Regions from separate parts of the Arhodomonas sp. SL1 genome, predicted to be linked through region 3. Evidence: predicted binding sites of a transcription regulator. Region 3 holds the regulator's gene; each other region holds the start of a gene.
The links. The regulator sigma-54, encoded in region 3, starts transcription at its own class of promoters, with help from an activator protein. The targets are predictions, from matches to a motif close to TGGCANGNTNCNTGCTT.
Positions count from the first base shown of each region.

Region 1: a site for sigma-54 is predicted at 7,500-7,516, ahead of urtA (urea ABC transporter substrate-binding protein). Genes of this name have one in related genera too.
Region 2: a site for sigma-54 is predicted at 4,241-4,257, ahead of ACQ754_RS00690 (phenol hydroxylase subunit). Genes of this name have one in related genera too.

Region 1 covers NZ_JBPODZ010000005.1:151,766-162,057, reverse strand. The annotation lists gene ACQ754_RS09270 (sensor histidine kinase) at 1-213, opposite strand, end outside; gene argH (argininosuccinate lyase) at 330-1,724, shown strand; gene urtE (urea ABC transporter ATP-binding subunit UrtE) at 1,749-2,438, opposite strand; gene urtD (urea ABC transporter ATP-binding protein UrtD) at 2,550-3,377, opposite strand; gene urtC (urea ABC transporter permease subunit UrtC) at 3,374-4,498, opposite strand; gene urtB (urea ABC transporter permease subunit UrtB) at 4,502-6,094, opposite strand; gene urtA (urea ABC transporter substrate-binding protein) at 6,146-7,435, opposite strand; gene ACQ754_RS09235 (DUF5924 family protein) at 7,757-8,950, shown strand; gene ACQ754_RS09230 (alpha/beta hydrolase) at 8,968-9,639, opposite strand; gene lptM (LPS translocon maturation chaperone LptM) at 9,748-9,888, shown strand; gene lysA (diaminopimelate decarboxylase) at 9,905-10,292, shown strand, end outside.
Region 2 covers NZ_JBPODZ010000001.1:151,486-161,777, reverse strand. The annotation lists gene ACQ754_RS00715 (NADH:ubiquinone reductase (Na(+)-transporting) subunit F) at 1-480, opposite strand, end outside; gene ACQ754_RS00710 (phenol hydroxylase subunit P4) at 504-863, opposite strand; gene ACQ754_RS00705 (aromatic/alkene/methane monooxygenase hydroxylase/oxygenase subunit alpha) at 878-2,419, opposite strand; gene ACQ754_RS00700 (MmoB/DmpM family protein) at 2,440-2,715, opposite strand; gene ACQ754_RS00695 (aromatic/alkene monooxygenase hydroxylase subunit beta) at 2,880-3,884, opposite strand; gene ACQ754_RS00690 (phenol hydroxylase subunit) at 3,935-4,165, opposite strand; gene ACQ754_RS00685 (sigma 54-interacting transcriptional regulator) at 4,392-6,134, shown strand; gene ACQ754_RS00680 (FadR/GntR family transcriptional regulator) at 7,020-7,787, shown strand; gene ACQ754_RS00675 (ABC transporter substrate-binding protein) at 7,956-9,575, shown strand; gene ACQ754_RS00670 (ABC transporter permease) at 9,662-10,292, shown strand, end outside.
Region 3 covers NZ_JBPODZ010000006.1:5,303-15,594, forward strand. The annotation lists gene zipA (cell division protein ZipA) at 1-491, shown strand, start outside; gene ligA (NAD-dependent DNA ligase LigA) at 504-2,522, shown strand; gene ACQ754_RS09845 (HPr family phosphocarrier protein) at 2,524-2,814, opposite strand; gene ACQ754_RS09850 (PTS sugar transporter subunit IIA) at 2,801-3,226, opposite strand; gene rapZ (RNase adapter RapZ) at 3,223-4,083, opposite strand; gene ACQ754_RS09860 (HPr kinase/phosphorylase) at 4,083-4,832, opposite strand; gene ptsN (PTS IIA-like nitrogen regulatory protein PtsN) at 4,829-5,299, opposite strand; gene hpf (ribosome hibernation-promoting factor, HPF/YfiA family) at 5,412-5,741, opposite strand; gene ACQ754_RS09875 (RNA polymerase factor sigma-54) at 5,758-7,260, opposite strand; gene lptB (LPS export ABC transporter ATP-binding protein) at 7,317-8,054, opposite strand; gene lptA (lipopolysaccharide transport periplasmic protein LptA) at 8,051-8,596, opposite strand; gene lptC (LPS export ABC transporter periplasmic protein LptC) at 8,574-9,158, opposite strand; gene ACQ754_RS09895 (KdsC family phosphatase) at 9,151-9,708, opposite strand; gene ACQ754_RS09900 (KpsF/GutQ family sugar-phosphate isomerase) at 9,708-10,292, opposite strand, start outside.

The DNA of each region.
Region 1 (10,292 bases), on a different contig from region 3:
ACGTGCCAGCAACGGGCGCAGGTAACACAGCAGCGCGGCACTGCCGAGGGCGATCCACTGCACCAGCAGTGACACCAGCCCCAACGCCTGCCAGCTGCCACCGTCGGGTTGCGCCAGCACCAGCACGAAGGCCAGGAGCTCGGCGGTGACCACTACCGTGAATACATTGGTGCGCGTACAGAAATCCGGCAGGAAACTACCCTGTGCCGCCACTGCTGGCCCTCCCGCCATGCCTGCCCCCGATGGTAGCCCGGAGTGGCACGCCGAGCGCCGCGGAGTTGGTATACTGCGCCGCGGTCGCCGCCACTCATCGCCTATCGGACACCATCATGACCGACGATACCAGCAACCCGCTCTGGAGCGGTCGCTTCACCGAGGCCACCGATGCCTTCGTCGAGGCCTTCACTGCCTCCGAGCACTACGACCGCCGCCTCTACCGTCAGGACATCCGCGGCTCCAAGGCCCACGCGCGCATGCTCAACCACGTGGGCGTGCTCTCGGATGCCGACACCCGGGCCATCGTCGAGGGCCTGGACGCCATCGTCGAGGAGATCGAACGCGGCGAGTTCCCGTGGTCGCCGTCCCTCGAGGATGTCCACATGAACATCGAGGCACGGCTGACCGAGCGTATCGGCGATGCCGGCAAACGGTTGCACACCGCTCGCTCGCGCAACGACCAGATCGCCACCGACGTTCGGCTTTGGCTGCGCGAGGCCATCGACGAGGCCATCGCGCTGCTGCGCCGTTTCCAGGCGGGGCTGGTGGACCTCGCCGAGCGCGAGGCCGAGACCGTCATGCCGGGGTTCACGCACCTGCAGGTGGCCCAGCCCATCACCTTCGGCCACCACATGCTCGCCTGGTACGAGATGCTGGTGCGCGACGAGGGCCGCCTCGCCGACTGCCGCGAGCGCGCCAATGTGATGCCCCTGGGCTCGGCCGCCCTGGCCGGGACCACCTTCCCGGTGGACCGGGACATGACCTGTGCCGAGCTCGGCTTCGACGCCCCCAGCCGTAACTCCCTGGACGCAGTCTCCGACCGGGACTTCGCCATCGAGTTCCTGTCCGCGAGCGCGACCATCATGACCCACCTCTCCCGCATGGCCGAGGAGCTGGTGCTCTGGTCCTCGCCGATGTTCGACTTCATCGACCTGCCGGACCGCTACTGCACCGGCAGCTCCATCATGCCGCAGAAAAAGAACCCGGACGTCGCGGAGCTCGTGCGCGGCAAGACCGCCCGCGTCCACGGTGCCCTGCAGACCATGCTCACGCTGATGAAGGGCCAGCCGCTGGCCTACAACCGCGACAACCAGGAAGACAAGGAACCGCTATTCGACGCCGCGGACACGGTGGTCGCCAGCCTCCGCGCCTTCGCGGACATGGTGCCCAACCTCACGGTCAAGCGGGAGAATACCCGGGAGGCCGCCCGCCGCGGCTTCGCCACCGCCACCGATCTCGCCGACTACCTGGTGCGCAACGGCGTGCCCTTCCGCGACGCCCACGAGATCGTCGGCCGGGCGGTGCGCTACGGCGTCGAGCGCGGCCGCGACCTCGCGGAGATGGAGCTCGACGAGCTGCGCCACTTCTCCCCCGCCATCGGTGACGATGTCTTCGACGTGCTCACCCTGGAGGGCTCCGTGGCGGCCCGGGACCACACCGGCGGCACCGCCCCCGCCCAGGTCCGCGCCCAAGTAGCCGCCGCGCGGGAACGCCTTCGCGAGGGGTGAAGCCACAGACCGCCGGGCGGTGGGTCACACGGTCAAATACTCGCTGACCAGCGTGTCGTCGAGCTCGTCCATGGCCCCCGCGGCCACGCGCCGGCCGCGATCGAGGATCACGAAGCGGTCCGCCACTCGGCGGATGAAGGGCAGTTTCTGCTCGACCAGTAACACGGTGAGCCCTTCCTCGCGGTTGAGGCGCCGGATGACGTCGCCGATCTCCCGGACGACGTTGGGCTGGATGCCCTCGGTGGGCTCGTCGAGCACCAGCAGCCGCGGCTCCAGGCACAGCGCACGCCCGATCGCCAACTGCTGCTGCTGGCCGCCGGAGAGATCCCCGCCACGGCGGTGGCGCATTTCATGGAGCACCGGAAACAGCTCGTGGACACGCTCGGGGATATCCCGGCGCCCGAGCGCGGCCCGGGCGATGCGCAGATTCTCCTCCACCGTGAGCTGCGGGAAGATCTCCCGACCCTGGGGCGCATAGCCGATTCCGGCCCGGGCCCGTGCCTCGGTAGGCTGCCGGTCGATGGACGCACCCTCCAGGGTGATGGTGCCGGAGGCGGCAGGCACCAGCCCCATAAGGGTCTTCAGCACCGTGGTCTTGCCCACCCCGTTGCGCCCCATCAAGCAGGTACACGAGCAGGCAGGCACCTCCAAGTCCACATCCCACAGGATATGGCTCTGACCGTAGTATTGGTTGAGGCCCTTCACTGTGAGCATAGGGCTATACGTTCCTCCCGTGACGGGTTGATAACGGGCGGCCGACTCCACATCGCTGGTTGGGCTCGCGCGGGGAGCCGGTACCGGACCGTCTGCGTCCACGGACGGCCGCTACTCACCGAGGTACACCTCGACCACCCGCGGGTCGTTCTGAACCTCGTCCATGCTCCCCTCCGCAAGCATGCTGCCCTGGTGAAGCACCGTCACCCGCCGGGCGATGGAGCGGACAAAGGCCATATCGTGCTCGACGACGATCACCGAATGGTGGCCCGCGAGACGCTGCAACAGCACCCCGGTCTGCTCCATCTCCTGCTGGCTCATCCCGGCCACCGGCTCGTCCACCAGCAGCACCCGCGGGTTCTGCATCAGCAGCATGCCGATCTCGAGCCATTGTTTCTGGCCGTGGGAGAGCTCACCGGCGGCCTGGCGCTCCAGCGATGCCAGACCGATCAGCGCGAGCACCTCGGCGAGCCGGTCGCGGTCGGCGCTGTCCATGCGCGCGAACAGCGTCGGCCACACGCGTTTGTCGGCCGCCATGGCGAGCTCCAGATTCTCGGCCACGCTGTGGTGGGGGAACACCGTTGGCGTCTGGAACTTGCGGCCGATCCCGCCGCGGGCGATCTCGGTCTCGGACAGCCGGAGAAGATCGATACGGCTGCCGAACCAGGCACTGCCGCTATCCGGACGGGTACGCCCCGTGATTACATCCATCATCGTGGTCTTGCCCGCGCCATTGGGGCCGATGATGCAGCGCAGCTCGCCGTCGTCGATGTAGAGACTCAGCTGGTCCAGGGCCCGAAAGCCGTCGAAGGACACGGTCACATCCTCCAGGTAGAGTATGGGGCCGTGCCGCGTATCCGGTGCCGCGGAGAAATCCGGCGGCGGCAGCGTGAAGTCGAAGACCCGGTCCCGCTGCAGGACCTCCGCGAGCATCGTCATGTCGCCTCCTGGGCACGCCGACGGAACAGACCCACGAGCCCGCCGGGCAACCACACCGTCACCAGCACGAACAAGCCACCGAGGACGAACAGCCAGCCATCCGGCCAGAGCCCGGTGAACACGGTCTTGCCGTAATTCACCGCCAGGGCACCGACCACCGCCCCGATGAGGGTCCCACGCCCGCCCACGGCCACCCAGACCACGGCCTCGATGGACTTCAGCGGGGCGAACTCGCCGGGATTGATGATGCCCACCTGCGGCACGTACAGCGCCCCGGCGACGCCGGCGAGCATGGCGGAGGCGGTGAACAGCCACACCTTGTAGTGATCCACCCGGTAGCCCACCGTGCGTACCCGGGCCTCGCTGTCACGCACGGCGGTGACCACGCGGCCTAGCTTGCTGGCGACGATGAACCGGCACAGCGCGTAGCCGCCAGCGAGGGCCAGGGCCGAGGCGGCGAATAGCGCCGCCCGGGTCCCGTCCGCCTGGATGTCGAAGCCGAGGATCTCCTTGAAGTCGGTGAGCCCGTTGTTGCCGCCGAACCCCATCTCGTTGCGGAAGAACGCCAGCATCAGCGCATAGGTCAGGGCCTGGCTCATGATCGATAGATACACCCCGGTCACGCGGGAACGGAAGGCCAACCAGCCGAACAGGAAGGCGACGATCCCGGGGGCCGCGAACATGGCCATGACCGCCAGCGGGAAGTGATCGAGCCCGTGCCAGTACCACGGCAGGGACTCCCAGTTGAGGAAGACCATGAAATCCGGCAGCACCGGGTCGCCATAGACGCCGCGGGTGCCGATCTGGCGCATTAGATACATGCCCATGGCATAGCCGCCGAGGGCGAAGAAGGCCCCGTGGCCCAGGCTGAGGATTCCGCAGTACCCCCAGATCAGATCGATGGACAGCGCCAGCAAGGCATAGCAGAGATATTTCCCCAGCAGGGTCACCGTATAGCTGGAGATATGCAGCGCCGACCCTTCCGTGGCCAGCAGACTCGCCGCGGGTACCGCCACGGCGGCGGCAAGCAGGAGTGCGATGAGCACCCGGCCAGGGACATCACTGCTGGAGCGCACCGGCAGGGCACCGAGCAGCACGCGCCGGGCATTGGCCATGGCCATGGATTACGCCTCCGCTGCGCGGCCGCGCTGGGGGAACAGCCCCTTCGGCCGCTTCTGAATGAACAGGATGATGAATACCAGCACCAGGATCTTGGCGAGCACCGCGCCGGTGACCGGCTCCAGGAACTTGTTGAGCACGCCCAGGCTGAACGCGCCCACCAAGGTGCCGAGCAGATTTCCGGCGCCGCCGAATACCACCACCAGGAACGAATCGATGATGTAGGCCTGGCCCATGTTCGGACCCACGTTGGTGAGCTGGGACAGCGCCACCCCGGCGATACCGGCCACCCCGGCGCCGAGGCCGAACGTCAGCGCATCCACCCAGTCACTGCGTACGCCGACGGCCCGGGCCATGCCCCGGTTCTGGGTCACCGCCCGGACCTTCAGCCCCAGGGTGGTGCGCTTGAGCACCAGCACCAGCGTCACGAACACCGCCAGGGCGAAGGTGATGATCACCAGCCGGTTGATCGTCAGCGAGAACACCGGATTGATGACGATGGAGCCACTCAGCCACTCCGGGGCGCTCACCGAGCGGTTCAGCGGCGAGAACACCGTACGCACCAGCTGCTGGAGGATTAGACTGATGCCGAAGGTGGCCAGCAGCGTCTCCAAGGGCCGGCCATAGAGGTGGCGGATCACCCCGCGCTCGATGGCGATGCCGAAGGCGCCGGCCACGAGGAACGCCGCTGGTAGCGACAGCACCAATGCGATACCCACCTGTCCCGGCAGGACCTGCTGCATGACGTAGGTGGTATAGGCGCCGAGCATGATCAGCTCGCCGTGCGCCATGTTGATCACGCCCATGACCCCGAAGGTGATGGCCAGGCCGACGGCGGCGAGTAACAACACCGAACCCAGGGACAAGCCGTAGAACATCTGCTCGAGCAGGCCGTAGATACGCACCCGGGTTACCGTGGCCTCGTAGGCGCGGCCGGCGGCCTCGCGCACCGCCGGCGCCAGGGATTCGTCGGCGCTCGCCTCGCGCAGGGCGTTGCGGGCACTGTCAAAGAGCTGGCCGCGCAGCCGCTCCACTGCCGTGAGCCGCTCCGCGGTATCCCCCGACTCCAGATCGGCCAGCGCCAGCGCCGTCTGCAAGGCAGCGCGCACCTGGGGATCCTCCTCGGCGGGCAGGCGCTCGCGCACCACCGCCTCGGTGGCCTGATCGAGCTCGCCGAAGAGGTCCCGTACCGCCTCCAGGCGTACCTCAGGGACCTCCGCCGCCAGGCTCAGGCGCGCGGTGGCCTTGGCGATCTGGCGGCGCATCAGGATATTGACCACCACCTTGTCCAGCTCCCCGGTGACCATCACCGGCTCGCCGGTCACCGCATCCGCCACCTGCCCCTCACCGTGGCGGATTACCGCGCGATCCTCCGGGCGGTGGAAATACAGCGTGCCCTCGCCGAGTGCCTGGAGCACCGGCAGTGCCCGGGAATGGCCCGAATCGGCGATACGTTCAGCCACCTCCGCCTTGGTGCGGAAATTCCGGGTATCGAGCTCGCCGAGCAGCTCGCCGAGATCGGCACTGGCGGCCGGCAAAGAGACGGCAAGGAGTAGCACCAGTAGCCAGCGGTAGCCCCGCGCTCGTGGCATCATCATCGGCTCTCCGCATCCATAATAGGGGGCGGCGGACGCCGCCCCCTTGGCGGCTCAGTAGTCCTGGCCCGAGCACTCGCCGCTGGCGACGTTGTAGTTGCCGCAGGCCAGCGGCTCGCGCCAGTCGGCGATGATCTCGGCGCTATCGGGCAGGAAATCCGACCAGGCGTCGCCCGGCACCATCCCCGGGGTCTCCCAGACCACGGCGAACTGGCCGTCGTCCTGCACCTCGCCGATGAGCACCGGCTTGCTGATGTGGTGATTGGGCATCATCGCCGAGACGCCGCCGGTCAGGTTGGGGGCGGTCACGCCGATCATGGCATCCACCACTGCCTCGGGATCGGGCGTGCCGGCCTTCTCCACCGCCTGCACCCACATGTTGAAGCCGATGTAATGGGCCTCCATAGGGTCATTGGTGACCCGCGACTCGTCACCGATGTATTCGTGCCAGGCCTCGATGAAGGCCTCGTTCTCCGGCGTTTCCACACTCTGGAAGTAGTTCCAGGCAGACATGTGCCCGACCAGGGGCGCGGTGTCGATGCCCGAGAGCTCCTGCTCGCCCACCGAGAAGGCGATTACCGGGATATCGGCGGCGGAGACACCCTGGTTGGCGAGCTCCTTGTAGAAGGGCACGTTGGCGTCACCGTTGATGGTGGAGACCACCGCGGTGGGCTTGCCCTGGGAGCCGAACTCCTTGATCCGGGCGACCTCGCTCTGCCAGTCGGAGAAGCCGAAGGGCGTGTAGTTGACCAGGATGTCCTCCTCGGCCACACCCCGATCCATGAGATAGCGCTCCAGGATCTTATTGGTGGTGCGCGGGTAGACGTAGTCCGTGCCCTCGAGCACGAAGCGCTCGATCCCGAGCATGTTGCGCAGGTAATCCACCGCCGGGATGGCCTGCTGGTTGGGCGCCGCCCCCGTGTAGAAGACGTACTTGGAGGACTCCTCCCCCTCGTACTGGACCGGGTAGAACAGCGGCACCTCGAGCTCCTCGACCACCGGCAGCACCGATTTCCGCGACACCGAGGTCCAGGATCCGAAGATCACGTCCACCTCTTCTTGGGTGATGAGCTCGCGGGCCTTTTCGGCGAACAGCGGCCAGTCGGAGGCCGGGTCGACCACCACGGGCTCAAGCTCGCGGCCGAGCACGCCGCCCTCGGCGTTCTGCTGCTCGATGAGCATGAGCATGGTGTCCTTGAGGGTGGACTCGCTGATGGCCATGGTGCCGGAGAGCGAGTGAAGCACCCCCACCTTGATGGGTTCGGCGGCGTGGACGGGGCCGGCGCTGGTCACAGCGGCGGCGGCGACGGCCCCGGCGAGATACTGGCGGATGGATTGGCGCATGATTCCCCTTCCTCGGTCGCTGGGATGAGCGGCACCGCCACCTGCGGTGCCCACCACGGAAGGGTTTCAGGGATCATGCCAACTCGATACACCTCATGCTAGTCAGACGGTTACCATCCCCTGGCAGCAACGGAAAGGAACGGGTTGATGCCCTATGGTGCAGTGCGCAACACCATGGGGCACCATTGCGGTGCGCGGATTCAAAGGGCAAGCACCCGCCGCAACCAGGCACCGACGGCGCGGATCCCCCCCGGCAGATCGCGGCCGGTCGCCGTTTGGCGACAGACTGTCCTCGGGGCCCCGTGCTGGTAGGGTTCGCCCATGAACAACGGCCTCACCTCGCCGGACCACCAGGAGCCCACCACCACCCGCGATGCCCCACGCCTGCGGGCGGTGCAGGATCTGGTGGAGCGGTGGGTGGCACGGGCCCGTCCCTGGAGCGGGCTATGGCCACCCACAGCCCTGCTCCTCGGCCTGGCGAGCTTCTTCCTGGTGGAGCGCCAGCAGTGGCTCGGCGGCGCGCTCGCCCTGGGTATGCTACTGAGCTGGCTGCTACTGCTGTTCGAGGGGGTGATAGGCCGCGGGCTTGCCCGCCGCGGCTATCCCGCCATGCCGCGGGCCGTGACCACCTTCGTCACCCAAATGGTCCACCAGGAAACCCTATTCTTCGCCCTCCCGTTCCTGCTCGCCACCACGGTCTGGAGCAGCGGTCAGGCCCTGTTCACCTTGCTCATTATTGCTATGGCCCTGCTCTCGATCCTCGATCCGGTGTACTACCGGCTCGCCGAGCGCTCCCGGTGGCTCTACTTCGCCTTCCATGCCCAGTGTGTCTTCCTAGTGGTGCTGGTCGCGCTCCCAGTGATGCTGAAGCTGACCACCGGCGAGAGCCTGCTGCTGGCCCTGGCGGCGATGATCGTGTTCAGCCTGCCCAGCGTGCTGCACCTGTTGCGCCCCGTGACCGGGCGCCACGGTCTCGCGGTGCTGACGCTGCTCCCGGCCCTCGCCCTCGCCGGATGGAGCGGGCGGGTCTGGGTCCCGCCAGCGAGCCTGTGGATCTCCGGCAGCGCGCTGTCCCCGGAGTTCGATGAGCAGCAGCGCGCCCCCCGGGGCAACATGCCGCTGACCGCGGAGGCGCTGACCGGCAACGGGCTATATGCCTATACATCCATCCACGCCCCGCGCGGCCTGCGGGAGAAGGTCTTTCACGAATGGCGGCATGACGGGAAACTCGTTGACCGCATCCCCCTGGTGATCCACGGCGGCCGCGCCGAGGGCTATCGCGCATGGACCCACAAGGAGAACTTCCCCGAGGAGCCGGTGGGACAATGGCGCATTGACGTGATGACGGCGAGCGACCAGCGGATCGGGGTGCTGCGCTTCACCGTCGCCGAGACCGAGGCCGACGCTACCGTGGCCGACGGGTCGATCACCAACCCGCCGGGGGTACCCGGCCTCCGCCTGGGACAGCTGTTGCCGGAGCCCGCACCGGCACGGAAGGCGGATACGGACGGCTGAGCGGGAGAGGCAGGCGGTCAGAGCCCGAGCACCCGCCGCAACCAGGCACCGACGGCGCGGATCTCCTCCAGGCAGACGGCGTGCTGCATGGGGTATTCGTGCCACTCCACCGCATAGCCGGCCGCCTCGAGATGCTCCTTGGAGGTGCGGCCCAGCTCGAAGGGCAGCACCGGGTCCATGGTCCCGTGGGCGAGGAACAGCGGTGTCTCCGCGTTGGCGGCATCCGCCTCGCCGAGGCGTTCGCGCAGGGGCAGGTAGGTGGAAAGCCCCATAATCCCGGCCAGCCGCTCGGGATGACGCAGGCCCGTGTGCAGTGCCGCGGCACCGCCCTGGGAAAAGCCCGCCAGCACCAGCCGCCGCGCCGGGACGCCGCGCTCGTGCTCACGGCGGATCAGCGCCTCGATCCGCGCCTGACTCGCGGCGATGCCGCGGGCGTCCTCGGTCATGGACTCGCCGAGCCCGTAGAGGTCGTACCATGCACGCATGGCCATGCCGCCGTTGAGGGTCACCGGCTGCACCGGCGCATGGGGAAAGACGAAGCGTACCGCGGCCGTGTCGGGTAACCCGAGCTCCGGGACGATGGGCTCGAAGTCGTGGCCGTCGGCGCCGAGGCCGTGCAGCCAGATCACCGACGCGGTAGCACCCTCCGCCGGGCCCACCTCCACGGATTCCAGCAATTCGTCGTTCATGGGATAGCTCCTCCGATGTCGCAACCGGCCGGCAGCTTAGCAGCCCAAGGACGCGGTCAACACGGCGGCCGATCCTCGCTATACTGGCGCGCTCACACGGGAGGTCCCATGCCGTTTCGAACACTCGCCGTCGCGACCGTTGCCCTGGCCCTCCTCCTGGCCGTGACCGGCTGCGGCCGCAAGGGTGATCTCTACCTGCCCGAGGGGACACCGTCGGGAGCGGCGGAGACCCCGGCGGACGAAGCCTGACCATTAAGGAGCATCCATGGGTTTCCAGCGCCGCGACGGTGAATGGTACGCCGAGGACGTCGCACTCTCGGCGATCGCCGCCGAGCATGGCACCCCCAGCTACGTCTACTCCCGCGCCGCCATCGAGGCCGCCTGGCGCGGCTTCGACGAGGCCTTCGGCGGGCGCGACCACCTGATCTGCTACGCGGTCAAGGCCAACGGCAACCTCGCGGTGCTCGATCTGCTTGCCCGCCTGGGCTCCGGCTTCGACATCGTCTCCGGCGGTGAGCTCGAGCGGGTGCTGGCCGCCGGCGGCGATCCCGCCAGGGTGGTGTTCTCCGGCGTGGCCAAGAGCGAGGCGGAGATGGCACGGGCCCTGGAGGCCGGCATACTGGCATTCAACGTGGAATCCGAGGCCGAGCTGC
Region 2 (10,292 bases), on a different contig from region 3:
TTTCTCCGAGGGCGAATTCGCCAACGAGAACGCCCGGGGCATCTCGATGTCCGGCAGGTGCACGTTGATGTACTTGCCGGCCTGAAACTCCATGTCCCGATCGAGCTCGATGAACACGCCCTTGGCGGTGGGCGAGAGGTCCACGATGTCCACCACCGTGCCCTCGTAGTCCTCCACCGGCTGGACAATGGCGTCCGGGTCCTCCTCGATGTCCGCCTCGATGACCACGTCGGAGAGCGGCTTGGCCACACAGGCCAGGGTGTAACCCTCCTCGCGCTCGAACTCCATGAGCGCGAAGGGCGAGGCATCGTCGTCCTCCACCTCGCCCTCCAGGACCTGCACCTTGCAGGTCCCGCAGAGGCCGTGACAGCAGGCGTGGGGCAGGTACAGCCCCCGCCGCAGGGCGGCATCGAGCAGGGACTGATCGTCGTCCACCTCGAGGTGCTCGCCCACCGGCTCGATGCTCAGCTCATGCGACATGTGCTCCTCCTCCCGCCGGGGGTTCAGCTGGCCACGCCGCCGATGCCGTCGAGGCCCGGCGTGCGGAATCGGATCACCGACTTGTGTCCGATGCCCTGGTCGGCGAGCCCCGCGTCCATGTCCGGGACGAAGGGCTCGCCGTCGACGTTCCACTCGACGGCATCCCAGTCGATGTGCGCCCAGTCCGGATGGGTCGCATACGCCCCCGGCAGGACGTCGCGGACCAGATCCCGAAAGGGCATGTCCGGCGGCAGCGGCAGGCACACCGGCGAGCAGAACATCAGGTGCTGGTCCCAGCCGATATACACGAGCTGGTTCCCGTGGAAATTCTCCTGCCGGTCCGCCGGCGTGGCGCGGTAGTCGTACATCGCTTGCACGGGCATTGCTCTCCCCTCCCCTACTCGTTGACCACGGCCTGGACCTCGCGGTCCGCCTCGGTGTCGGCCATGCCCTTCCAGCGCAGCCAGTTGGCGCGGTCGTTGGACTCCAGGTATTCCTTGTTGTCCTGGCCGTCGACCAGGTGGTAGTACTCCAGGACCTCGGGGATGGACGCGCCGCCGCAGTTGCCCTGGTAGATCTGGTGCACCGGCAGCCAGGCCTGCACGTACTTCTCCGGCTCGTCGTCGAAGATGTCCTTACAGCCATCCGAGCAGAAGTGGTACTGCTCGCCGTTGTACTGGGAGCTGCGGTAGCAGATCTGGGTGGGGTCGTCCGGCTCCGTGAAGAGCATTGGGATCTGGCAGGTCTGGCAGAGCATGGGCAGCGTGGGGTTGTACCAGCGCCCCTTCTCCTTCGTGTGTTGCCGCCAAAACTCGAAGCGCGGCCGGTAGTACTTGTCGAAGGTGTCCGGGTACTTCTCCGAGAGCCACTGCATCTCGGACTCTTCCGGGATCCAGGTATGGAACGCGGCCGCATGGCCAAAATTGTGGAATGTCGCCCACAACTGATGGGAAAGGTGCTCCTTCTCCTTGACCGAGACCTCCCAGTACTTGGGCATGCGGATGCCGTAGCGGGAGAGGTCCTCGAACAGCGCACCGCCGTTCTCCTCGAAGTACATCTCCCAGGCCTCCTTCCAGGACATGACCCGCTTGGGCAGCATGTAGTCCATCATCATGGAAACCAACGAGAGCAGGCGGTAGCCTCGCCAGAACCACTTGTCGATCCACTTCTGGACGATGGGCACGTTGCGCTCGTCCTGCTCGAGCATGAACTTGATCACCTCGAGCCCCAGGGTCATGTGCCGGGACTCGTCGGACTGGGCGGAGAACCCGAAGGTCACCGTGGCCATGTCCCCGTTGTAGGCGGCGCCGGACATGAACGGCATGAACAGCAGGTTGGTGAGCACGTACTCGAAGGAGAACGAGATCGCCGTGACGAACTCGAACGGCCCCGCCGACATGGCGTCGTCGAAGAACGACTTGGGCACCGACAGGTACCAGACCCGCTGGTGCATGTGGTTCCAGTCGTGGAAGCCGTTGAAGTACTTGTTGTACTGGCTGATGGTATGGATCTGGGTCTGGACGTGGCGCAGCTCGTCGATGGACTGCATCTGGCAGGCCACCTGCGGGCCAACGCCGCCGAACTGCCGCCCGGCCATGGCGAAGCCCCGGTGCGCGGCGTACTCCAGCGGCGAGACGCCCTGGATGAACAGCTTCAGCGCATTGACGTAGCGGGCGTCGGTGACATTGAGCTGGCCGTTGTTCTGGGAGAACGCGTCGATGATGGAGTAGAGCTTGCGCTCCTTCTCCGCCTGGTACTTCCAGTACGCGTCCACGGTCAGGCGGAAGGGATCCTCCCACTTGTCCCAGTCGTGGATGTGGATGCCCTCGAACTCGGTCTGAGGGAAGATATCCGACTTCTGCTGATAGCTCGGCTCCCAGGCCAGGTCCCGGGTGAACTTCTGGTACTTCTCGCGCAGGCTCAGTCGCTTGGCTGCCATTGTTTGACTCCTCCTCGTATTCAGTCGCCGCGATGGATGACGAACTCGTCGTCGCTCTCATCGATGTTGCCGGACAGCGAGATCAGGTTGACGTGCAGCTCCTGGGGGTCCCAGTCGCGGCCGATCAGCTCCTCGACGGTCTCGCGGCGGACCGCGATCCGCCCGGGCGCATCGATCTTGACCATGGCCGGGGCGTACTCGACACGGGCCTCGGCATTGTCCTGCTCGATGGCCTCGATGATGGGTCGCGCCTCCTCGTTGTTCTGAAGCGCGATGAAGACGTTGTTGTTCGCCATTGCTCCTCCTACTGCAGTGCTCTTTATCCCGGGGTACAGGCCGCCGGAGCCGGCGGACGCGACACGCCGTGAATACTTCCCTGTAGGCTCGACTGCGGCCATCCATGGCCGCAGACGGTCGCGACCGCCGCCTCCGCCGCCCCGCACCGGGGTTCGATTGCGGTTCACTCGATATCCAGTCCGGCCTTCTTCTTGGCCCGGGTGGCGAGCTCGCCGCGGAGCTCCCCGATCACCTCATCGGCGCGGTCGCCGAAGACCTCAGCGGCCACCGGCTGCAGGGCCTCGCTGGCGCGGTCCCGCCAGTGCCGGGCCCACTGCTCGAGCTGCGCCTTGTTGGCGTCGGACTCGGCGGCCGCGGTCTTGAGCACCGCGTCCACCCAGCGGGTGGTCTCGCCGTACCACTCGTTCATGAACTCGTTGAGCATGGAGATCGTCGAGCCCGCGTCCTTCTGCAGCTCGCCGTCGATGCGCTCGTAGACCAGCGGGAAGGCCAGGCCGTCCAGGGCGAAGTTCTGCGCCACGAACAGCTCGAACCAGTCCCTGACGACCATCAGGTCCTCGGTGAGCCGGCGCAGCGGCTGCCAGGTCTCGCCCTCCAGCCAAGCCTGCTTGCCCCGGTCCAGGGACTCGCAGGTATTGCCATCGAGCATCAGCCCGATGCGGGAGAGGTACTGGGCGATGCCCAGCCGATCCACGGCATTGAAGCTCGCCGCCTGGGTGATGGCGGTGCCATAGCCGTAGGCGCAGATGTACATGTTGTTGAGATTGGCCGCGTACTCCGCGTGGCGCAGCGGCACGAACACCGCCTCGGCGCGCTCCTTGGTCTGCGCACTGACCAAGTCCAGGAGGTTCTTCTTCTCGACGAAGGCGTAGTTACGCTCGGCCACCTCCTGCTGCTTGGAGCGGGCGATCGTCCAGGTGCCGTAGTAGAACTGCCGCGGATCACGGAAGACGTACCAGTCCTCCATGTCGATGGCGGTGCGGCCCGCGTCGTAGATCTCGTGATCGGGATCCCACAGGGGCTTGTAGTGGAAGTTCACCGTGGGCTGGAGGTCGTACATCGCCTCCAGGTAACGTGAGGCGGGCTTGTCCGCCCCCTGGCGCCGGGCCACGTTGGAAAACGTGTGCCGGATGGGTTCGATGGATGCCGTCTTGATCTCGATCGCCATGCTCTCCTCCTATTCACTAACCCTGTTCACTAACCGATTCGCCTGGGGCGCTAGAGTCCGCCCTCGCGCCACTTCTCCCGTTCCGCCTCCCAGCGGGCCGCCTGCTCCGGCGAAACTCGCGCCGCGTTGTTATGGGCGCAGAACTCCTCGAAGGCCCGCTCCGGCAGGATCATCTCGATATAGAGATCCGCGTCACCGAAGGAGAAGTCGAACTCCACGAACCCGTCGGCGCGCCGGTTGGTCACATTCACGTAGCAGTCGTGTGTCTGCCTCTGTCCCATTGCCTTGTCCGCGTTCGCCGCTGATGATGGGTCGACTCGTGGCAGCGGACCCACGGCCCGCTTCCACCCAGTACAATGCAGGGACTGTGCCAATTATCTATGTCATTGATCTGCGGCAATTTGCTGCAGGTGCAGCACAAAATCTCGATAATCCGCAAAATAACGATATAATGAACCCGGCCGCGGTATTTGATGATTTGCTCAACCGCGGCACGGAGGAGAGGCCATGACATCGGGGATCACCTTCGACCGGCTGCCGGAGCTCGCGGCGCAGTTCAACCTCTGCTTCCGCTCCGGGCACATCAATCTGGAAGGCGAGCGCATGGTGCTGCTCCACACCGGCGCCTTGGGGGCGTTGCGCCGGGAGCTGGTCGACACGCTGGGGCTCGACCGCACCCGCGGCGTGCTCACCCGCATGGGCTACGCCTCCGGCCGGCGCGATGCCGAGATGGCCCGCGAGCTGCTGCCCGGGGCCAGCGACGAGGACCTCATGAACCTCGGCCCCCAGCTCCATTCCCTGGAGGGCATCGCCCACGTCACCCCCATCCGCTTCGACATCGATGTGGCCGGTGGGCGCTACTCCGGGGAGTTCCTCTGGGAGGACTCCTTCGAGGCCGCCGTGCACCTGGAGACCTTCGGCCCCTATCACGACGCCGTCTGCTGGATGCAGCTCGGCTATGCCACCGGCTACACCACCGCGGTCATGGGGAAATCGGTGATCTTCCGGGAGGTGGACTGCCGGGGTAAGGGCGACGCCAACTGCCGCATCATCGGCAAGCCGGTGGAGGACTGGGGCGAGGAGATCACCGAGGAGCTGCAGTACTTCGAACCGGAAAACGTCGCCGAGCAGCTGGTGGCCCTGCAGGACCAGGTGGAGCACCTGCACTACTCCATCGATGAGGAGACCACCCTCGGCGACATGGTGGGCGTGTCACCGGCATTCCGTGAAACCGGCGAAATCATCCGCAAGGCCGCCGACAGCGCCGTGACCGTGCTGCTCCTCGGCGAGACCGGGGTCGGCAAGGAGATGTTCGCGCGCAGCCTCCACCAGCTGAGCCCGCGCGCCGATCAGGCGTTCGTGGCGGTGAACTGCGCCGCCATGCCCGAGGAGCTGGTGGAGTCCGAGCTCTTCGGCGTGGAGAAGGGGGCGTTCACCGGCGCCGAGCACTCCCGCCCCGGCCGCTTCGAGCGCGCCGACGGCGGAACCCTGTTCCTCGATGAGGTCGGCGAGCTCTCCCAGCCCGCCCAAGCCAAGCTCCTGCGGGTACTCCAGGAGGGCGAGTTCGAGCGCATCGGCGACACCCGCAGCCGCCAAGTGGACGTGCGGTTGGTCGCCGCCACCAACACGGATCTCGAGCAGGCGGTGCGCGACGGGCGCTTCCGTGCCGATCTCTACTATCGGCTCAACATCTACCCCGTCATCATCCCGCCGCTGCGCGAGCGCCGCGAGGACATCCCCCTGCTCGTCGAGCGCTTCCTCGACAAGTACAACGCCCGCCACGGCAAGCGCATAAACGGGATCACCGAGCGCGCCATGGAGGCGCTCAAGGCCTACGAGTGGCCCGGCAACATCCGCGAGCTCGAGAACATGATCGAGCGCGGGGTAATCATCGCCAACAACCACGCCTGCATCGACGTCAAGGACCTGTTCCCGCGGATGAACATCGCCCCCGCCCCGGAACCCGAACCGCGGCCGGACGAGCGGGCCGGGGGGCCGGCCCCCGGGGACACCGCCACCACGGCGACGGCGCCCGGCCGGGACACCGGCGAGACGGAGGCAGCGGCGGACGTCGATCATCTCGCCGGCCTGCTCCTCGACCGCAAGGCCTCTTTGGACGAGCTCGAGCCTCGCCTCATCGAGCTCGCCGTCCAGCGCGCCGATGGCAACCTCAGCCGCGCCGCCCGCGCACTGGGCATGACCCGCCCCCAGCTCGCCTACCGCATGAAAAAGCACGGCATCCCCGGCTAGAAACAGTCGAGGTAGGGCGGATGGAGGCCGCCAGGCCGTAATCCGCCGTACGCGCAAACATTCGCCGGCAAGGCCGGCTCCTACCGCAGCGGGAGACCCCCCGGTGTAGGAGCGCGCCGCGCGCGCGAACGGCCGCCGGCAAGGCCGGCTCCTACCGCAGCGGGAGACCCCCCGGCGTAGGAGCGCGCCCCGCGCGCGAACGGCCCCGGCGCATTCCACTCCGCTCCATGCGCCCTACATCCCCCGGCACCCGACACCGGACGTAGGGCGGATGGAGGCCGCAAGGCCGTAATCCGCCACGGGCGCGAACGTTCGCCGGCACGGCCGGCTCCTACCGCAGCGGGAGACCCCCCGGCGTAGGAGCGCACCGCGCGCGCGAAGGGCCGCCGGCAAGGCCAGTACCCACACCGCGTAGGCGCACGCCTCGTGCGCGAAGGGCCCCGGCGCATTCCGCTCCGCTGCATGCGCCCTACATCACCCGGCACCCGGCACCCGGCACCCGGCGCCCGACACCGGAGGTAGGGCGGATGGAGGCCGCAAGGCCGCAATCCGCCACGGGCGCGAACATTCGCCGGCACGGCCGGCTCCTACAGCAGCGGGTGGCCCCCGGTGTAGGAGCGCGCCACGCGCGCGAAGGGCCGCCGGCAAGGCCGTAACCCGCCATACGCGGCCATTCGCCGGCAAGGCCGGCTCCTACAACACCCCGTAGGAGCGCGCCTCGCGCGCGAAGCGGCCATTCGCCGGCAAGGCCGGCTCCTACAGGCGCCGTCGGAGACCACCGGGGACGTGACGGTGCCGGAATCGGGCGGCCCTTCCGGGACAGCAAACCTAGACATCCCGCGAATCCGTGCTATTTATACGTATAAATAGACCGATAAGGATGCCATGCACGAGCTCAAACGCAGCCCGTTCCGGCGCAAGCTCTCCGACCACATCGTCGAGGACATCAAGCGCTGGATCGTGGTCCAGGGGCTGAAGCCGGGGGACCGCCTCCCCAAGGAGCGCGAGCTCATCGAGCTCTACGGCTGCGCCAAGGGCACGGTGCGCGAGGCGCTGAAGGCCCTGGAGGTCGAGGGGCTGGTGACGATGCGTACCGGCCCCACGGGCGGCGCCTACGTCGCCGAGCCCGGGGCCAACCAGGCGGCCCGGGCCCTGCGCAATTACCTGCACTTCCAGAAGCTCGACGGGCATCAGATCTATGAGCTGCGCAAGCTCGTCGAGGTGGAGGTGGCCGCCGCCGCGGTGGGCCGGCTCACCGAGGCCCACTTCCGCGAGCTCGAGGCCAGCATCGAGCTCTGCGACCACATCGGCTACGAGCGCGACGGCCAGCGGGAGCTGCGCATCGCCGAGCTGAACTTCCACAACCTCCTCGCCGACGTCTGCCCCAACCCACTGCTTCAGTTCATGGTGCACTTCATCAATGACCTGCTCCGGGACCTGGTGGACCTGAAGAAGACCTATCGCCCCGGCCGCATCCAGTTCGGCGAGGACAACCGCTACTATCACCGCCGCCTGCTCGAGGCCTTCCGCGCCGAGGACGAGTCGGCGGTGCGGCGGCTGATGCACGAGCACATGTGCAATTCCGAACACCACACCACCGCCCTGGAGGCGGAGGTGACCCAATCCTTTCTGCTCGGCTTCGACGAGGAATGAAACCATGACCGTCGAGCCCCAGGCACTCGCACCGCCGACACGGGGAACCCATCCCCCGCGGTGGCGGGGCAACCCCGGGCCACCCGTGGCAAAGCGCCGATATCACAACAAGGCCCGGGACAGCGCCGGCAATGCCGGCACCATCGACCCATCAGGAGGTGAAAGATCATGAGATCGATCCGCAAAATGGCCTCGGCGGCCCTGGCCGCCGCAGCCCTCGCCGTCCCCGTGGCGGGCGCCGTGTTCACGGCCCCGACCGTCGCCGCCGCCGAGGATCAGGAGATCCAGCGCGGCGGCACGCTGAACGTCATCCTCAACCCCGAGCCCGCCATCCTCATCCTGGCGCTCAACCAGCAGACCCCGATCCAGACCGTGGGCGGCAAGATCTACGAGGGTCTGCTCCGCTACGACTTCGACCTCAACCCCATGCCGGGGCTGGCCGAGGACTGGGAGGTCTCCGAGGACGGCCTCACCTACACCTTCCACCTCCACGAGGGCGTGACCTGGCACGATGGCGAGCCCTTCACCTCGGAGGACGTGGTCTTCAGCGTCACCGAGATGCTCCCGGAGGTGCACCCGCGGGCGCGCTCGAACTTCTCCCATGTCGAAGAGGTGAGCGCCCCGGACGACCACACCGTGGTCTTCACCCTCAAGCAGCCGTTCCCGGCGTTCATCCTGGCCTTCGAGGTCTCCAGCGCCCCGATCATGCCGAAGCACATCTACGAAGGCGGTGATTTCCGCAACAACGAGATGAATGACACCCCCATCGGCACGGGGCCGTTCCAGTTCGACGAGTGGGACAAGGGCAGCCACATCCGCCTGGCCCGCAACGACGACTACTACCTCGAAGGCAAGCCGTATCTCGATGAGATCTACTTCCGCATCATCCCCGACGCCGCCTCCCGGGCGCTGGCCCTGGAGACCGGCGACGCGGATGTGAGCCAGTACGGCGACGTGGAACCGTTCGACGTGCAACGCCTGGAGGCGCTGTCCCATCTGCGCCTGGACACCCGGGGCTACGAGTTCGTCGCGCCGCTGAGCTGGATCGAGATCAACCACCGCGAAGAGCCGCTGGGCGACAAGCGCTTCCGCCAGGCGATCATGTACGCCCTGGACCGCGAATTCATCCGCGACAACATCTGGTTCGGACTCGGCCGCGTGGCCACGGGTCCGGTAGCCTCGGTGACCACCCACTATGAGCCCGACGTCAAGGAATACCCCCATGACCCGGCGAAGGCCCGCGAGCTCCTCGACGAGATGGGCCTCACTCCGGACGACGACGGCGTCCGTGCCGAGGTGGAGTTCATGGTCATGCCCTACGGCGAGGTCTGGAGCCGGCTCGCCGAGTACATCAAGCAGGCCATGGAGCAGGTGGGCGTCGAGGTCACGCTGCGCAGCACCGACGCCGGCGGCTGGGCGGATCGTCTCTCCAACTGGAACTACGAGATGACCAACGACTACGTCTACCAGTACGGCCATCCGGCCCTGGGCGTGGCGCGCACCTATATCTCCAGCAACATCCGCAAGGGCGTGCTGTTCACCAACACCATGGGCTACGAGAACGAGCGCGTCGACGAGCTCTTCGAGCAGGCCGCGGTGGAGAACGACACCGACAAGCGCCAGGAGATGTACAGCGAGGTCCAGCGGATCCTGGTGGAGGACGTGCCCATCGTCTGGCTGCTGGAGATGGAGTTCCCGAACCTCATCAATGAGCGGGTACACAACGCCATCACTACCGCCATCGGCACCACCGAGAACTTCGCCGACGTCTGGGTGGAAAACCCGTAACCGCGCACCGGGGCTGACGCATGCGGGGCCATGGCCCCGCGTGCGCCTTCCGGCGCGTCCACGACAGCCACCGGGGATTCTTCGCAATGAACAAAGTGGCGGCCTTCGTCGGGCACCGTCTCTTCAAGGCGGTCTTCATCCTGCTCGCCATCGTCATTATCAACTTCGCCCTGGTCCGTGCCGCACCCGGCGACCCGGCCGTTATCATGGCCGGCGAGGCCGGCGCCGCCGACGAGCAGTACGTGGAGCAACTGCGTGACCGTTTCGGCCTCGACGAGCCCCTGTACAAGCAGCTGTTCACCTACGTCACGCAAGTGGCCCAGGGCGATCTCGGCTACTCCTACCGCCAGGATCAACCGGTGCGGGACCTGGTCCTCGACCGCCTGCCGGCGACGCTGTTGCTCACCGGCATCGCCTACGTGCTGGCCCTGGCGCTGGGGATCTTCCTCGGGACCGTCGCCGCGATGAACGTCGGGCGATGGACGGACACCGCCGTCACCACCCTCGCCCTGCTCGCCTACGCCACGCCGCTGTTCTGGGTGGGTCTGATGATGATCCTGCTGTTCAGCGTGCAGCTCGGCTGGCTGCCCGCCTTTGGCTACGAGAGCGTCGGCGCCGGGCTCACGGGAATGGGCCACGTCCTCGACGTCGCCGCCCACCTGGTGATGCCGGTGGTGACGCTGGCGCTGTTCTATATGGCGGTCTACGCCCGCCTCA
Region 3 (10,292 bases):
GCCCCTCCCAGGAGGGCCAGGGGGCGCCGGTCGATGTACCGGAGGGGCTGGAGGAGAAGATCGTCGTCATCAATGTGATGGCCGCCGCGGATACCCGCTTCGAGGGCACGGAGCTGCTGGAGGCGCTGGAGGCGCAGGGGTTGCGTTTCGGCGATCACGGCATCTTCCACCGCTATGTGGAGGGGCCGCGGGGCAAGGTCCCGGAGTTCAGCGTCGCCAACATCCTCAAGCCGGGCTGGTTTGACATCGATCGCATGGAGGGTTTCGAGACCCCCGGCGTGGCGATGTTCATGCGCCTCCCCGGTCCCTTTGACGCCGTCGACGCCTACGAGGAGATGCTCGCCGCCGCGCGGGGCCTATCGGAGCGCCTCGGTGGCCACCTCCTCGACGGACGCCGCTGCGATCTCACCCACCAGAGCATCGAGCACCTGCGCGAGGAAATGATCGAGTACCGCCGGCGGGCCCAGCTCGCCGCCCGCCAGCGCCAGTAACGGGCAGCCTTGATGAGCGAGACCCCCGATAATGGCGAGGCGGCCCGCCGCGCCGCCGAGCTCCGCGAGACCATCGCCTATCACAACCACCGCTATTACGTGCTCGACGCCCCGGAGATCTCCGATGCCGAGTACGACGCGCTGCTGCGCGAGCTCCAGGCGCTGGAGCACGCCCACCCGGACCTCGTTACCCCGGACTCCCCCACCCAGCGGGTGGGCGCGCCGCCACTGGAGGCCTTTGAGGAGGCCCGCCACGAGCTGCCCATGCTCTCGCTGGGCAACGTCTTCAGCGAGGCCGAGCTGCTGGAGTTCGACCGCCGCGTGCGCGAGCGCGCCGGTGCCGCGGTGGCCTATGTCTGCGAGCCCAAGCTCGATGGGCTCTCGGTGAACCTGCGCTACGAGGACGGCGTGCTGGTGGGGGCCGCCACCCGTGGCGACGGGCGCGTCGGCGAGGACATCACCGTCAACGTCCGCACCATCCGCTCGGTGCCGCTGCGGCTGGATAGCGAAGAAGCACCGTCGCTGGTGGAAGTCCGCGGCGAGGTGGTGATCCGCAAGTCGGACTTCGAGCGGCTCAATGCCCGCCGGGAGCGCGAGGGCGAGCGCCCCTTCGCCAACCCGCGCAATGCCGCCGCCGGTAGCCTACGCCAGCTCGACTCGAGGATCACCGCCCGGCGGCCACTGACCTTCTTCACCTTCGGTGTCGGGGCCTGCACGGCCACTTTGGCGGAGACCCACAGCGGCGTGCTCGAGCGCCTCGGAGACTGGGGGTTCCGGGTCAATGAGCATGTCCAGCGGGTGGAGGATATCGACGGTTGCCTGGCCTACTACCGTTGGTTGCTCGAGCGCCGCGACGAGCTGGACTACGAGATCGACGGCGTGGTCTATAAGGTGGACGACCTCGCTGTGCGCGAGCGCCTCGGGTTCACCGCGCGGGCCCCACGCTGGGCGGCCGCCCACAAGCTCCCGGCGCGGGAGGCCACGACGGTAGTGGAGGACATCCTCCCCTCGGTGGGGCGCACCGGGGTGATCACACCGGTGGCGGACCTGGAGCCGGTGGAGGTGGGCGGGGTGACCGTCAGCCGTGCCACGCTGCATAACCTCGACGAGGTCCGGCGCAAGGACGTCCGCATCGGCGACACCGTGATGGTGCGCCGCGCCGGCGATGTCATCCCGGAGATCACTGCCGTGGTTACCGAGCGCCGGCCCGAGGGGGCCGAGCCCTGGGAGATGCCGGGGCAGTGTCCGGTCTGCGGCTCGGAGGTGATCCGCCTGGACGACGAGGCGGCCCACCGCTGCGTCGGCGGGCTATACTGCCCGGCCCAGCGCATGGGGGCGCTGCTGCACTTCGTCTCCCGCCGCGCCATGGACATCGACGGCCTCGGCGAGAAACTCGTCACCCAGCTGGTGGAGCGGGAGATGGTCCGAACCGCCGCCGATCTCTACCACCTGGATGCACGGCGGCTCTCGGGGCTGGAGCGGATGGGGGAGAAATCCGCCGCCAACCTCATCGCCGCCATCGATGCCTCTCGCGAAACCACCCTGGCCCGGTTCCTCTATGCGCTCGGCATCAGTCATGTGGGCGAGGTCACCGCGCAGACGCTTGCCGAGCATTTCGGCAGCCTGGAGGCGATCATGGCCGCAGACCAGGAGGCCCTGGAGGCGGTACCCGACGTCGGGCCGGTGGTCGCCCAGAGCGTCGCCCATTTCTTCGCGCAGCCCCACAACCGGGAGGTCATCGAGGCCCTGCGGGAGGCAGGGGTGCACTGGCCCGAGCCGAAGACCGCGCCGGCCGACGAGGCGCCGCTGGCGGGAAAGACCTTCGTGCTCACCGGGACGCTGGAGGGCTATACTCGCGACGAGGCCCGGGCCCGGGTCGAGGCCCTCGGCGGCAAGGTCACCGGCAGCGTGTCCGGGAAGACCGACTACGTGGTCGCCGGCGCTGACCCCGGCTCCAAGCGCGACAAGGCCGAGGCGCTCGGCGTTACCGTCCTCGACGAGGCCGCCTTCCGTAACCTAATCGGGGAATAGCTCAGGAGTCTTCGCCGAAGCGCTCGGCGATGAGGCGCTCCAGGGCGTCCACCGCCTCGGCGGCGTCCTCCCCCTCGGCCTCGATGGTGATCCGGCTGCCGCAGCTCGCGGCGAGCATCATCACGCCCATGATGCTCTTTCCGTTGACGGTGCGGTTGCCGCGGCTGACCTGGATATCGCAGTCGAACTGGCCCGCCGTGGCCACGAAGCGGGCCGCCGCCCGGGCATGGAGTCCCAGGCGGTTGATGATCTCGACCTCGCGGATGACGTGTCGTGGCTCAGTGTCGCTCATCGTCTCCCGTCCGGTCCTTGGGGGTGGGTTCGACCAGAAGCACCCCGTCGCGTCCGCCGGTGTAGGCCTTGTCGCGCAGCGCCGTCAGGGACAGCTCCGGATAGTTGAGCACCCGCAGCAGCATCGGCAGGTTGACCCCGGAGACCACCGCCGTGCCGACCCGGTCACCGAGCTGCACCGCCACGTTGCTCGGCGTGGCGCCGAAGGCGTCGGTGAGGATCAGCACCCCGTCACCCGCATCCAGCTCCCGTACCATGCGCATGCCGCGGCGCACCATCGCCTCGAGGCTGCTGTCCTGGGGCACGTCCAGGTGCCGGGTGTACAGGGGGCAGGTGCCGAGGATGGTGTTGGCGGTGTGCAGCAGCTCCTGGCCGATGCGATTGTGGGTGACGATGAGCAGGCCAACGCTCATGGCAGCTCCCGATGGCGCAGGCTCACGTGCTCACGCTCGGCGCTGAAGCGCGCGTACAGCCGCTCCGCGAGGTAGACCGAGCGATGTTGCCCGCCGGTGCAGCCCACCGTCACCGTGAGATAGCTTCGGTTCTCCTGCTGGAAGCGCGGGATCCAGGCGCTGAGAAAGGCCTCCAGCTGCTCGTAGTACTCGCGGACCTGCGTCTGGGCCTCGAGGTAGTCGCGCACCGCCGGGTCCCGGCCGGTGTAGGCACGCAGCTCAGGGTGCCAGTGGGGGTTGGGCAGGCAGCGGGCATCGAAGACGAAGTCCGCATCCGGCGGCAGCCCGTGCTTGTAGCCGAAGGACTCGAACATCAGCGACAGGGCGAAGGGCTCGCGCACCACCCGCTCGCGTACCAGGTCCCGGAGCTGGTGGACGGTGGTGCGGGTGGTGTCGATGGTCAGGTCCGCGCGCTCGAGGATGGGTTCCAGGAGCTCGCGTTCCCGTCGGATCGCCTCCTCCAGGGAGGCCTCCAGGTGGCTTAGCGGGTGGCGGCGGCGGGTCTCGCTGAAGCGCTTGAGCAGGGTCTCCGGCTCGGCGTCGAGGAACAGGATCTCGCAGTGGATGCCTGAGCGGCGCAGGGCCTCGAGGATGGCGGGAAAACGCGCCAGATCGACGGGACGGTTGCGCGCGTCCACGCCAACGGCATAGCGCTCCTCGGCGCGATTGCCGCCCGCGATGGCGGTGATGTGGCGGCCGAAGGCCTCGAGCAGGTCCACCGGCAGGTTGTCGATACAGTAGAAGCCGGTGTCCTCCAGGGTGCTCAGCGCCACACTCTTGCCCGAGCCGGACAGGCCGCTGATGATGACCAGGCGCATCAGCCGGGCTCCCGGCCGGTGGACAGGCGGGTCTCGCGCAGGCCGGCCTCGATTAGGGTGGCGATCAGCGGCCCGGGGCGCAGGGCGAGCCGCGGTAGCGGGCGGCCCAGTAGACCGGTCCCTTGCCAGCCGCTGTGGCGCTCGTCGGTGCCCGCTTGCGGATCCAGGGTGACCACCAGCGCGATGGGGCTCGCCGTCGCCACCGCGTCCCGGCCGAAGTGCCGATCGACCCGCAGGGGGCCGAGGCCCCGGGGCAGGAGTGTGCCGCCGGCGCGCGGATCGGACGGACGGCCCACCACGGCGCCGCTGCCGCCCTCCAGGGTGACCAGATCGTCGGCGATAAGGGTATGGCCCCGTTCCAGCAGGGCGAGGGCGGTGTGGCTCTTCCCCGCCCCGCTGTCGCCGGCGAGCAGCACGCCTGAACCATCCACCCGCACCAGGGTGCCGGGGATGCCGGTACCGGCGGTGAGCCGTTCCAATGCCCGCTCCAGGCGCCAGGCGACGGTCTCGTCGTCACCGTCGATGCGCAGCCAGGGGGTCGCCGGGTCCGCCGGCGCCGTGGCCGTCGACCCCACCACCCATGCGCTCACGTCGCAGGCGTCGCTGGCGGGGTAGCGGCGCAGCGGGGCGCGCTCGCCGAACCAGCGCTCGGTGGGCACCGGCAGCACGATGGCCTCGTCGCCGCCGTGGGCCTGCGCCGACACGGCCGCGGCGAGGGCGGTGCGCGATACCCGGACCCGTGGCGTCATGCAGGCGCGCCGTCCAGGAGTCGCTGGTTGATCCGCTCGTAGAGGGCCTCGTCCGAACCGCTCGCGCGCAGCTGCTCGCAGAAGGCGCTGTCGCTGAACATCTCCGCGAGGGTGGCGAGGATCCGGAGGTGCTCGTCGGTGGAGTGCTCCGGGACCAGCAGGGCGAACAGCAGATCCACCGGCTGACGGTCGATGGCGTCGAAGTCCACGCCGCTATCCAGGTTGAGCACGGCGGCCACCGGGGCCTCGAGGCCGGCGATCCTTGCATGGGGCAGGGCCACGCCCCGCCCGAGGCCGGTGCTTCCCAGGCGTTCCCGGCCGATCAGGCTCTCGAAGATGCTGCGGCTACCCGGTTTCTCCGGGTCCTGGTCGAGCAGCTCGGCGAGCAGCTCGAGGCTGCGCTTCTTGCTGGTGGCATGCGCCCCGAAGCGTACCCGTTCGGGGGAGAGCAGTGCGGCAATGTTCATGGTGCCCCGACCTGAACTGGCAGTGTCCGAGATCCCGTGTGCGGTACCGCAGGCCGGGGGCCTGGATTCCGCACACGGGCGTTCGACGGGGCCGGCTATGCGCCGGCGCCGTTCATTCCTCTTCCAGCGCCTGACTCACCGGCCCGTCGGTGCGGTGATGGTCGGCGCGTTTCTCTTTGTGTTTGACCACCTGGCGATCGAGTTTATCCGTGAGCGCATCGATCGCCGCGTACATGTCCTCATGGACGGCCTCGGCGAAGATCCGCGCCCCGCTCAGCACCAGCGTGGCCTCCGCCTTGTGGGTGAGCTTCTCCACGGTGAGTATCACGTGCACATCGACCACATTGTCGAAGTGGCGCTCGAGCTTGTCGAACTTGCCCTTTACATAGTCCCGCAGCGAGTCGGTCACTTCGATATGGTGCCCGGTGATGTCGATCTGCATAGTGCCTCCTTGGGTCTCAGGCAAGGCGCTTTCGCTCCGTGGACGAAGCGATGGACATGGCCTCGCGGTATTTCGCCACCGTGCGGCGGGCGACATTGATGCCCTCATCCTGCAGGATGCTGGCGATACGGCTGTCACTGAGCGGACGCCGGGCGTCCTCCCCGGCGATCAGCCGGCGTATGCGGGCGCGGATGGCGGTGGCTGAGCACTCGCCCCCGTCGTTGGTCTGCACGTGGGAGGAGAAGAAGTACTTGAACTCGAAGGTGCCGCGGGGGGTGTGCATGTACTTCTGGTTGGTGATCCGGGAGATGGTGGACTCGTGCATCTCCACCGCCTCGGCCACTTCCCGTAGCACCAGCGGCTGCATGTGCTCCTCACCGTGCTCGAGGAAGTCGTGCTGGTGGTCGACGATGAAGCGCGCCACCCGCACCAGGGTATCGTTGCGCGAGCGCAGGCTCTTGACCAGCCACCGCGCCTCCTGGAGATGCTCGCGCATCAGGCGGTTGTCCGGGCTGCGATCGGCACGCCGCACCAGGGACGCGTACTCGGCGTTGATGCGTACCCGGGGAAGGGCATCGGGGTTGATCTCCACCTGCCAGCGGCCATCCTCCGCGCGAACGAAGACGTCCGGAATGACATAATCGACCTGCTGGCTACCGTAGCGCAGCCCCGGGTGCGGGTCGAGCCCTTGGATGAGCCCTAGCACCGCGGCCAGCGCCTCGTCGCCGAGGCCGGTACGCCGCTTCAGCCGCGCCGTCTGCCGGCTCGCCAGCAGCTCCAGATGCTCGCCCACGACGGCCATGGCCTCGTCCCGCCAAGGGGTCTCGGCCGGCATCTGCTCGAGCTGCAGGAGCAGGCACTCGGCGGGATCCCGGGCCGCGACGCCGGCGGGGTCGAAGCGCTGGACCAGGAGGAGCACGGCCTCGATCTCGCCGCTGGTCACCTGCCAGTCGGCGGGCAGGGCAGTCACCAGCTCGGCGGGGTCGGCGGCGAGGTAACCGTCCTCGCGGATCGCGTCGATGATGGCCTCGGCGATGGCGAGCTCCCGTGGGGGCAGGTCGCTCATGCGGGCCTGCCAGAGCAGGTGATCGCGCAGGCTCTCGGTGCCAGGGGCCGGGCCCGCGGCCTCGCGTTCGTCCTGCTCGGGGTCCCCCCGGCTCCACACGGTGGCACCGTCGTAGATGTCGTCCCAGGCGCTGTCCACCGGCAGATCCTCGCCGAGGCTCCGCGCGTCGGGCTCGTCGTCGGCCCGCGTCTGTCCGGCCTCGTTGGGCTCCGCTGCCTGCGCCTCGTTGTCCCCCTCGCTGTCGTCACGCTCGCCGTACGGGTCATGGAGGGCCTCCTCGGTGGCGGCCTCCTCGCCGTCCTCGGCGGCCTCGAGCATGAGGTTGGATTCCAGCGCCTGCTGGATCTCCGCGCGCAGCTCCAGCGTCGGCAGCTGCAGCAGCCGGATGGCCTGCTGTAGCTGCGGCGTCATGGTCAGTTGCTGGCCGAGACGGAGCTGGAGCGATTGTTTCATTGCCGCGTGTAGTACCCCCCGTTACCCGTCATCATAGTGCAATGCAATACCAGCGGTCACAGGCGGAAATCGGTGCCGAGATAGACCCGCTGTACCTGCTCGTCGGCGAGCACCGACTCCGCCTCGCCCTCGGCGATGACCGCCCCCGCGTTCAGGATATAGGCCCGGTGGACGATGCCCAGCGTTTCGCGGACGTTGTGATCGGTGATCAGTACCCCGATGCCCCGCCCGGCCAGGTGACGGATGATCTCGCGGATGTCGTGCACCGAGATGGGGTCGACGCCGGCGAAGGGCTCGTCGAGCAGCATCACCCGGGGCCGGGCGGCCAGGGCGCGGGCGATTTCCACGCGCCGGCGCTCGCCGCCGGAGAGACTGATCCCGCTCTGCTCGCGGAGGTGTCCGATGCTGAGCTCCTCGAGCAGGGCCTCCAGCTCCGCCGTCCGCCCTTGCCGGTCCAGGTCCCGCCGGAGCTCCAGCACGCCGAGGATGTTATCGGCGACGCTGAGCTTGCGGAACACGGAGGCCTCCTGGGGCAGGTAGCCGAGCCCCAGGCGCGCGCGCCGGTGCATGGGCAGCGCGCCGATCTCGCGGCCATCGAGGAGGATGCGACCCGCATCGGCCCGGATCAGCCCCACGATCATGTAGAAGCAGGTGGTCTTGCCGGCGCCGTTCGGGCCGAGCAGGCCGACGATCTCCCCGGGCCCCACCGACAGAGCGGCGTCGGAGACCACCTGCCGGCCGCGATAGCGCTTGCTCAGGGCGCTGGCCTGGAGCTGACCGGCGGCGTCGCTCATTGGCCCTCGTCTTGCCCTTCGCCGTCGGGGTGCAGGGTGACCTCCACCCGGCGCTCGCTGCTGCTGTCGGCCTCCACACGGTCCGCGGCGATGTCGTAGCGCACGGTCTCGCCCCGGAACTCATCGCGACCGCGTTGCAGGTAGGCGCCGCCGGAGAGGTTGATGCGTTCCGGTGGGCCGGCGTGGTAGATCATCTCCGGTGCCTCGGCGTGGACGGGATCGCCGCCGTCACCGCGCTGGTCGCGGAAGGTGGCCGGGGTGCCCTCCACCTCGATCCGTCCCACGCCGCCGCCGTCGGCGCGGTAGACGCGGAGCTCGTCGCCGGTGATCCGCATCGCCCCCCGGGTGACCTCCACGTTGCCGCGGTAGGTGCTGACGCCGGCCGCGTTGTCCAGCTCACCCTGGTCGGCGCTCAGGTGCAGGGCACCGGCGCTGTCCTGCTCGGCCGCGGTGGCGGAGCCGCTGGCGAGGCCGAGGCCCGCCAGCAGGGCGAGGATCGCCAGCGTGCCACCGAGCGCCTCAGTTCGTCCCGTTCGTGTCATGGTGTCCCCTCACATTCGCCAGCAGTTCGACCCGTTGCTCGTCCAGCCAGGCCCGTGCCCCCCGGCCCTCGAGCCGGCTGTCCGGTGACTCCAGCGTGACCGGCCGCTCCGTCTCTGCATAGTCCCGGGCGGGCTCGAGCCGCAGCACCTCGGTGGACAGGCGCAACGGCCGCGGCGGATCCCGGTGCAGTACCACCGAGCCGGTGAGCTCCAGCAGCCGGGTGCCATCGGGTAGCGGCGTCAGTTCGGCCTGTTCGGCGCGCCCCTGCCAGGCGTGTGCGTCGCCGTCCGCTTCCCGCCGCCAGCGTGGCGACTGCATCTGCCAGCGGTCATCCGCGGGGAAGTAGGCCCCTCGGTCCGCCTCGAGCCGGAATTCCGGCCGCCCCGCGGTGTCGGTGCTGCGGATCTCTACCGCCGTGGCGTAGTAGCGGGCCTGCGGCTCGCGCACTGGCGGTGCCGCGCCCGGCGGCCCCGTCTCCACCCCGCCGAAGGACAACCATACCAGCAGCGCCATGAGCCCGGCCGCCACCAGCGGGAAGGCGATCCGATTGCGCTCAATCATGGCCGTCCATCAGCCCCTGCAGCAGCCCGCCGGCGGCGAGCACCAGCTCGCAGACCTCCCGGACCGCGCCGTTTCCGCCCCTGCGGGCGGTGACCCAGTGGGCCCGGCGCCGTACCCGCGGGTGGGCGTCCGCCACCGCCACCGCCAGGCCACAGCGTGCCATGGCCGCCAGGTCTACCAGGTCGTCACCGACGAAGGCGCAGGCCGCCGGCGGGAGCTCGAGCTCGGTCGCCAGCGCGGTGATCTCCGCGCCCTTGTCGCGTACGCCCTGGCGGAGCTGGCTGATCCCGAGCTCCCGGGCCCGCTCCGCTACGGCCGTGGAGCGTCGGGCGGTCACGATGGCGGTGGCGATGCCCGCCTCGTGTAACAGGGCGAGACCCTTGCCGTCGTGGATATGGAAGCGCTTGAAGGCCTCGCCGTCGCCGGCCATGTAGACGGCGCCGTCGGTGAGCACACCATCCACGTCCAGGGCGAGCAGCCGGATACCGGCGGCCCGCTCGACCACACCGGCCTCCGGGGCGGCGCAGTAGGCGTCGCGGAAGGCGTCCATCAGACCACGCCCGCGCGCAGCAGGTCGTGCATGTTCAGTGCGCCCACCAGCCGCAGCTCCTCGTCGACGACCGGAAGCGCCGAGATCCCGTGGGATTCCATCAGCGCCAGCGCCTCCGCAGCGAGGCGCTCGCGGGTGATGGTGTGGCCCCCGGGGGTCATCACCTCGCGGATGGGGGTGCGGTGGACGTCGACCTCCCGATCCAGGGCGCGGCGCAGGTCGCCGTCGGTGAACACGCCGATGAGCCGTTCGCCGTCATCGACCACGGCGGTCATCCCCAGGCCCTGGTTGGTCATCTCCACCAGCGCGTCCGCCAGCGGGGTCTGCGCCTGCACCCTCGGGGTGCGGGTGCCGGTATGCATGATGTCCTCGATGCGCAGCAGCAGCCGCCGGCCCAGGCGCCCGCCCGGGTGCGAACGGGCGAAGTCCTCCCGGGTGAAGCCGCGGGCGTCCAGCAGCGCCACCGCCAGGGCGTCGCCCATCACCAGGGTGGCGGTGGTGCTCGCCGTGGGCGCGAGGCCCAGCGGGCAGGCCTCCTCGGCGACGCTGACGTCGATGTGGACATCGGCGGTGCGCGCCAGGGT